One region of the Oceanobacillus alkalisoli genome, then DNA from elsewhere that is predicted to be linked to it. Evidence: riboswitches for the same ligand, from Rfam matches in the RefSeq annotation. Region 1 holds a riboswitch; the other holds the start of a gene.

The links. Region 1 has a riboswitch for S-adenosylmethionine ahead of L3V42_RS03575 (methionine ABC transporter ATP-binding protein). Riboswitches for the same ligand answer to the same signal wherever they lie in the genome.
Region 2: another riboswitch for S-adenosylmethionine. It lies ahead of L3V42_RS11095 (DUF2292 domain-containing protein); the one in region 1 lies ahead of L3V42_RS03575 (methionine ABC transporter ATP-binding protein).

Annotation. Positions count from the first base shown of each region.
Region 1 is NZ_JAKNRA010000001.1:794,852-799,050, forward strand. Features, by position in the region: gene L3V42_RS03565 (alpha-hydroxy-acid oxidizing protein) at 1-637, opposite strand, end outside; gene L3V42_RS03570 (methionine ABC transporter permease) at 677-1,339, opposite strand; gene L3V42_RS03575 (methionine ABC transporter ATP-binding protein) at 1,341-2,357, opposite strand; SAM riboswitch class I at 2,481-2,592, opposite strand; gene L3V42_RS03580 (pyridoxal phosphate-dependent aminotransferase) at 2,645-3,838, opposite strand.
Region 2 is NZ_JAKNRA010000008.1:35,755-39,953, forward strand. Features, by position in the region: gene L3V42_RS11080 (amidohydrolase) at 1-706, opposite strand, end outside; gene L3V42_RS11085 (GNAT family N-acetyltransferase) at 721-1,239, opposite strand; gene L3V42_RS11090 (LLM class flavin-dependent oxidoreductase) at 1,261-2,274, opposite strand; gene L3V42_RS11095 (DUF2292 domain-containing protein) at 2,420-2,584, opposite strand; SAM riboswitch class I at 2,676-2,780, opposite strand; gene L3V42_RS11100 (GNAT family N-acetyltransferase) at 3,209-3,706, opposite strand; SAM riboswitch class I at 3,849-3,950, shown strand; gene L3V42_RS11105 (homocysteine S-methyltransferase family protein) at 4,036-4,199, shown strand, end outside.

The DNA of each region.
Region 1 (4,199 bases):
TGGAGCGGAAGACTTCATCTGTAATATAATTCGCTTTCCCGTAACCTGCTTTCAGCGGGGAGAAACGGTTGCTCATATCTTCTTCACGCCAGCCAAACATTGTCGTATCAACCGTTAGAACGATTGCTTGATAGCCTGCTTCTTCTGCACGTTTTACCATATTAAAGGAAATAGCTTCGTTATTGGACCAGTACAGCTGGAACCATTTCGGACTATTTCCTGAAACTTCCTTTACTTCCTCGATCGAGTAACTGGAAACGGTGCTTTGGATATAAGGTACATCCAGTTTTGCAGCTGCTTTTGCAACCGCAAGTTCTGCCTCTTCATGCGTTGTTTTAAGCATCCCGATCGGAGCAAGCAAGAATGGATGACGGTACGTATGACCAAATAATTCTATAGTCGTGTCCACATTCGAAACATCATTTAAATATTGGGGAACAATCGAATACTTCTCGAACGATGCGATGTTTTTCCGCAATGTCTCCTCCCCTCCGCCTCCAGAACGGGTGTAGCCAAATGCGTTTTTCGACATTTTCTCTTTCGCTTTTGCCTCTAACTCTTCCACACGAAAAGGAAAGTCTTCCTCTATCTCCAAGTTCGCAATAAATGCGTCTGTCGTCTTTGTCGTAGTCGTCAAGACCTCTCCCCCCTTAAAAGTTGAGCTTTCTTCTTCCCATTAATCCTTCTTGAGACGTGCAGCAATCCGGTTACCGAGAGACTGGATTCCTTGAACAAGGATGATCAAGATAAAGACCGTCGCATACATGACGTCCACTTCATAACGCAAGTGACCGAAACGATATGCCAAGTCACCGAGTCCGCCTGCTCCAACGAGGCCGGCCATTGCGGTTGCACCGATCAAGCTGATCGTTACAATCGTTAAGCCTAAGATGATCGATGGACGGGCTTCCCGGAGCATGACGCTCCAAATAATTTTATGCGTTTTAATCCCCATTGCTTTATATGCTTCAATAATTCCGCTATCTACTTCAAGGAGCGAGCTTTCCAGTAAGCGTGCAAGGTATGGCGCTGTATAAATAACAAGCGGCACGATAACGCCTTGTACTCCAATTGTTGTTCCGACCAAGAATTTTGTAAATGGCAGGATGAAGAATAATAAAATAATAAACGGAATCGAGCGGACGATGTTAATTACTAAGTTCAGGAATTGATAGACGAACTTATTTTCCAATGATTGGCCTGGTCGCGTCAGCACAACGAGTATTCCTAATGGCACTCCGATTAAGATCGCGAAAAACAGTGAGATGATGACCATTTGAAATGTTTCCATGACGGCTTGTCCAATAATTGGCAGCCATTGTTCGATAAAGTTTCCCATTTTATTCTCCCTCCACTTCTTCTGTCGCGACCCCTTGTTCGTTTAAGAACTTCAAGGAGGCGTTGATTTGTTCCGGTTCGCCGATAAGATGAAGGATCAGATTTCCGACGATACCGTTTTTCAATTCCATAATATTTGCCGTTAAAATATTCGGCTTTACGTTAAACTTTTCAATTACTTGTGCGAGCAGCGGCTCCCCAGCACTTTCCCCGATAAAGGTCAGGCTTGTCACCGTACCATTTAGTTTCAATTGGCTGATGAGGGATGCAGATAATTTACGCTGCGAAATGGTATCTAAAAACCGCTTTGTCGTTTTATGACGAGGATCGGTGAATAATTCGATGGTGGAGCGCTGTTCGACAATTTCCCCATTTTCTAGAACCGTTACACCGTCACAAATCTTCTGGATTACACTCATCTCATGGGTAATGAGTAAGATCGTTATTCCAAGTTCTTCATTAATCTTAAGGAGTAAATCAAGAATGGAATTGGTTGTTTCGGGGTCAAGGGCACTTGTCGCTTCGTCACTCAGCAGAATTTCCGGTTCCTGTGATAATGCACGCGCAATGGCGACCCGTTGCTTTTGTCCACCAGAGAGTTGAGATGGGTAATTGTTCTTTCTGTCTCCTAAATCAACAATCTCCAAATATTTTTCGACACGTTTCTTCACTTCTTCTTTGTTGTAGCCGAGAAGTTTAAGCGGAGTTGCCACGTTCTCATAAACGGTGGCAGTCTTCATCAAATTGAAATGCTGGAAAATCATGCCGATCTTCTGGCGTGTTTTCCGCAAGTTTTCATTTGATAAAGCTGTTAGCTCTGTACCATTGATCGTTACCGTTCCGCTGTTTGGCTTTTCCAGTAAATTGACGAGCCGGATCAACGTACTTTTTCCGGCACCACTGTAACCAATGACACCGTGGATTTCACCTTTTTCCACATGAAGGCTGACATTATTGACTGCTGCCACATCCCCATTCTTAGATGGGAATATCTTCGTGATGTTATCTAATTTGATCATCTATCTATCTTTCCCTTCCAAATCGTCTCCAGATATAAAAATAGTCGGTGATACATTTTTTGTATTAAAATAGCCTCTCTTTTTTACAAAGAAAGAGAGGCTTGTATGTATGCAAGTTGTCCTCTCTCATCTTTCAAAACATGACGTTTTGCTGGAATTAGCACCTGTTTTATGTTGACCATAAAAAGGTTGCCGAGCTTCAACGGGCCAGTCCCTCAGCTACTCTTGATAAGAGATATAAGCTATTTAATTCTATTGATATAGAGTACAGCAAAAATCGTATTCCGTCAACTTTTAATTTCTTCACCTTTTCGGTCAGGGAAAATATTCAGTTTTTCAATCCGTTCGATTGCTTCCTTCAAACGTGCTTCGTCAACGAGTAAGCCAACCCGGATATAACCTTCCCCGTATGCACCGAAGCCATTTCCTGCAGCAACGGCCACATCCGCTTCGTCCAACAGCAAGTCGGCAAACTCTTCACTCGTATATTCTTCTGGAACCGGCAGCCAGGCAAAGAACGATCCACTAGGAGCCTCTACTTCCCAGCCAATACGTTTACATGCTGCAATTAATGTATTTCTCCTGTTCTCATATAACTCGACTAACCTTTTTACGCTTGACTGTTCCTCGGTTAAAGCAATTGCTGCCGCATGTTGTACAGCTGGGAACAGACTAACAAATAAATGGTCTTGCAAGAGATTGATCGCTTCAATCATTTTCGCATTCCCGACCGCAAAGCCAACACGCCAGCCGGCCATATTATATGTTTTCGATAACGTATACAGCTCAATCCCGATATCTTTCGCACCTGCTGCCTCAAGAAAACTAACCGGTTTCTTCCCGTCAAAGCCAATCGCACCGTACGCAATATCATGAACGATTCCAATGCCGTGTTCCCGGCCTAGCTGTGCCGTCTTTTCGAAAAATTCCTTAGAAGCAATAGCTCCCGTAGGATTATTCGGATAATTTAAGTATAATAATTTCGCTTCTTCTAGCTGTTTCGGCGTTAGCTTGTCATAGTCTGGCAGAAATGCATTTTCATGAAGTAATGGCATCACTTCATGCCGCACATTCGCAAGCTTCACACCAGACAGATAGTCTGGATAGCCAGGGTCCGGCAGTAACATCATCTCTCCTTCATTCATTAAGGCGAGGGGTAATTCGACTAAACCGATTTTTGTACCGAATAAAACAGCGACTTCTGTTTCCGGGTCGAGTTCGACATTGTATTCCCGTTTATAAAAGTCAGCTGCTGCTTGCTTCAATTCCACTGTACCGCGAAACGGTGAGTATTGATGTGAATTTGGATCTGCCGCCGCTTTTTGTAAAGCTTCTACAATATGGGTTGGTGTCGGCTGATCTGGGTTCCCTTGCCCTAAATTAATAACATCGCGGCCTTCTGCGTATGCTTTTGTCACTTTTTCTACGAGAGTTGCGAAAAATTGAACAGGCAACTCCTTTAAGCGATTCGAAAATTCCATTGACATAACCTCTTTATTCGTTTATTTACTCAACTTTTGCGCCATGAAATAACTAATTATTCCTTTATAAAGCTGTTGATTACTTTCATACAGCGTAAGTGTCCAAAACTCTCTTCTGGAGGTCCGCAGTCCAGACACTTCTCGCACCTGCTGAGCGGCCGGCAAGCCCCCTCGCGCTATCGCGCTGCGGGGTCTCGCCAGGCCTATCCTCCCGCAGAAGTCTCGAGGTGTCTGGACTGCTCCCAGGAAAGGTCGAATTTAGATTACTGTTTAATATTCCAGGAGTTGAATCCTTATCGCGACGGAATAATTTCTATTTAAAATAACCGTCTTACCAGTTCAGTTGCCCGGTGGACGGTGA
Region 2 (4,199 bases), on a different contig from region 1:
CGCCTGTTATTCTAGTGACGCTGACAACAGCACTTTCTAATGGGGATATATTTCTGCTTACAATGGAATGAAGCGCCGTAACCATCTGTGAAGATGCAAGGATTGGATCTTTACCATTCTGCGGAATGGCGGCATGACTTCCTTTCCCCTTAACTGTAATCCGAAAGCGATCGACAGAGGCCATCACCGGTCCTGCTTTTAAACCAATTGTTCCAACTGGTAACTCAGGCTTATTATGAAGCCCAATAATTGCCTCCACTCCTTCAAGTTGCCCGTCATCAATCACCTGCTCTGCTCCACCACCTATCTCTTCAGCTGGCTGAAAAATGAATCTAATATTTCCTTTCAGCTTATTTTGATTTTTTTTTAATAGATAAGCTGCTCCGATTAATGCGGCGGTGTGGAAATCATGGCCACAAGCATGCATCACACCTTTAACTTTTGAAGCGTAAGATAAGCCCGTCTGTTCCTCAATCGGCAGTGCATCGATATCTGCCCGAAGCGCAATTGTCGGTCCCGGGCTTTTACCTTGTAATTGTGCGAATACTCCGGTTTTTAAGCTTGTTTTCCTCACATGAATCCCAGTATCCTGTAATTGCTTTTGAATAAATTTCGTTGTTTCAAATTCTTGGAGTGATAACTCAGGGTACTGATGTAAATAACGCCTAATTGAAATTAAATATTCCTGTAAATCAGATTGAATCATACAATTATCCCCCTCTAAACATCTAGTCTATAGCATTTACATAAAATATCTTCTCTCACAAAATCCTTTGACTCATCTCTTCTAAAACCGAACCCCTTATAAAGTTGGATCGCTCCATCCATAAACTCAGTTGTATGCAAATACATATTAGATTGCCCAGAAGTTTTGACTTCATTGATGGCAGTTGCTAATAATGCTTTTCCAACACCATAACCTCTAGCACGAGGAAGAACTGCTAATAATCGAATGATTGGTGCTTGAATTTCAAGTTCCGGCTTTCCATATGCCTTTTCCGATGACTTAAATAGTTGCAAGCTACCTATAATTTCCTGATTCCGTTTGGCTACCAATATTTTATCTACATTTGGACTGTCAACGGATGAGACAATTTTCCTTGAATAATCCTTCCATCCTTGCGGCGAATAATAACGCTCATACTGTTGATAACTTTCGCTTAAAACTTGACGAAGAATCTCAGCTTCGTCTATAAACAACTCACTTACTATAATTGGATTGCTTATTAATTTACCCATCGTTACCCCCAATTAATTTATTTAATATATTGTGGATTCAACCTTCTTCGTTAATTGGAATGGACTTAGTAGTTGGAAGGAACGTAGACGTTCTTCTTTTTTCCGCAGCGGAGTGTGTAGAATAAATTCGTCTATTTTGTACGTTTCATGAAGTCGGTTCAATTCACCATTCACAAATTCTTTCGTACCAGCAATAATATCTGCCGCCTTTTCTTCTACTTCAAATGGGCCTTCTGCCTGACTTTTATATGCCTGCACTTGCTCTTTTGATTGAACGGTTAATGTCCTCCCATCATGCAGATGTAAGATATATAATTTATGGTCTTTTGCTAATTCCTCAGCTTCTTGTTGTGTAGGTGCTGCTAAGACTGCTAAAGCGACAATACATTTTCCCTCATTAAAATTATCCTTATAGGTTCGAACTGTTTCTTGAAGCAATTCCTCATCACTATTTAAGAAGCCTGCAAAAACAAAGTTAACCCCTAAATCCGCTGCAAAAGTTGCACTAACGGTACTTCCTCCAAGCAAATAAATTTCTGGCTTCTTTTCTGGCTTTGGTAAAGCCTGAATACCTGCAAGTGGGTGACTATTTTTGATGGAATCGTCAATTAAATCCCTTAAAAAGGTTAAGCGTTCATTAAAGTCATTTCCATTCTTTAAATTTCCATGTTGTAAAGCTCTTGTAGATAATGGTAATCCTCCAGGTGCTTTTCCAATTCCAAGATCTACTCTTCCAGGAGCAAGGCTTGCTAACAGATTAAAGTTCTCCGCAACTTTATATGGACTATAATGTTGTAACATCACTCCACCTGATCCTATTTGGATTGAACTTGTATGTGCCAACAAATGTGAGATTAATACTTCTGGTGATGAACCAGCTACTTGCTCCATATGATGATGCTCTGCCACCCAGAACCGAGAATAGCCCCATGCTTCTGCCTCTTTCACCAATTGAATCGTGTCTTGTAATGCATCGGTGGCCGTCTTTCCTTCAAATACTGGACTTTGATCAAGAATTCCAAGTTGATAGCTCATTAATTTCCCCCATTTTTTGTTACTTTTTAATTAAAAAAAGACAGCTTTCTATTCTAGTAGATTAGAAGGCTGCCTTTAGTTGTCTAATCGGCATATTTATCACTCATTAACGTTCTGTAATAGCTCCACTGAATGATATCTCACTTCATGAAGTTCGCTGTTTTTTACCTTGTGGCTGGTAACGTTTTTTCTCTGTTGTTTCTATTTGGGTAATCTCATCATCATGAACGGTTATAATTAAGTTTCCATATTTTAATTTTTTTAATTCAGTTACGATGTCTGCGATTTTTTTATCATTAACATTTGCCACATAATCCCCCCTTTCCAGAGTATTTTTTAATTTAAAACTAAAAAACCCCTTCTTTTCAAATAAGAAGAGGTTTTAATTATACTTATCACCCTTCTTATCTACCAAGCACATCGGCTTGCTGGAATTGGCACAGTGCTTCAAAAAGTCTGTTGCCGAGGCATCAAAGGGCCAGTCCCTCCACCTCTCTGGATAAGAAAATATTTATTTAATTGTATTCGAATACGTTATAGATCTTTACATAACAAACGATACTCACTATAAAAAGATTACTTTTATTCTGATATTTCCTATAGTAACACTCAGGATTTACAATGTCAAGCATACTTTAAACATAACCGAAATTCGAACTTTATTAGTTATCCGTTGTAAGTTAATGCTACCTATCCTAAGAAACACTAGCACTTATGACAATATATTATGATATAAGTGGTAATTTATTTTCATTAACATGAACAGAAATCTTACACAAAATTTATTCTAGGTTAATGAATTTCATAATACGTATTTAATGCTTCACCATCACCATATGTAGTTGAGTTGGTTCGTTCCCAACTACATACGGTGATGGGAAAGCCGACTTTGGTAATTATGAAATTCATTCAAGTAAGTAAAACCTGAACTTGCCTATAATAATTTCGCCATATTATATTCAACCACAAATTCATCATCTATGAGTAAAGAGTGTCTTTTTGTCCCTTCCATTTCAAATTCAGCCTTCTTATACAGCGATAATCCGGCTTCATTCTTCGTCGCAACGGTTAACTCTAATCGGTGAATATGATGCTGCTTAGCCCAATGGTCCAACTTTTTAAATAATTTCGTTCCAATTCCTTGCTCTCTTTTGCCTTGCAATATGCCGATTACAATATAAACAGAATGCTTATTTCTTCGGGCTTTTCCACCTATGGCGAAAAGATAACCCACTAAATCTTCATCCATTTCCGCTACAAGTATTGTAGAATTTTCACTGGCTTGCATACTTTCAATCATCTCTAATTGGTTATCTGCTTGAATCCTTCTTTCATCAGCTTCCCAAAGCATGTACTTTGCACTATTTCCAACCTCTTTTATAAGATAAGCTAACTTTTCTGCATCTGGTGATTTAACTCCCCTAATGATCAATCGTTTTCTCCCCTTACTCTATTTTGTTGTAATCAATCTTATTACAAAATACAATTTTAATTTTAAAATATTTCCTAAATCCCCCTTGACTTTTACACGGAATCTATGTAGAGTAAAAATTACCAAAATTAAATATGTAATTCTCTTATCTAGAGAGGTGGAGGGACTGGCCCTTTGATACCTCGGCAACAGACTTTTTGAAGCACTGTGCCAATTCCAGTAGCGTTACGCTTGAAGATAAGAAGAGAAACCGAAATTGTAATTAAACCTCTTCTTACTTAAGAAGGGGTTTTTTAATATTTTATTTTAAAAAATAAGGAGGAGAAGTAATGAAACGTACTTTAGAACAAAGGTTGAAAGATGGAACAGTTATTGTCGGAGAAGGATATTTATTTGAATTGGAGCGGAGGGGCTATTTACAAGCAGGGTCATTTGTGCCTGAAGTTGCACTAGAAAACCCAGAAGCACTTAAACAGACCTATAGAGATTTTAT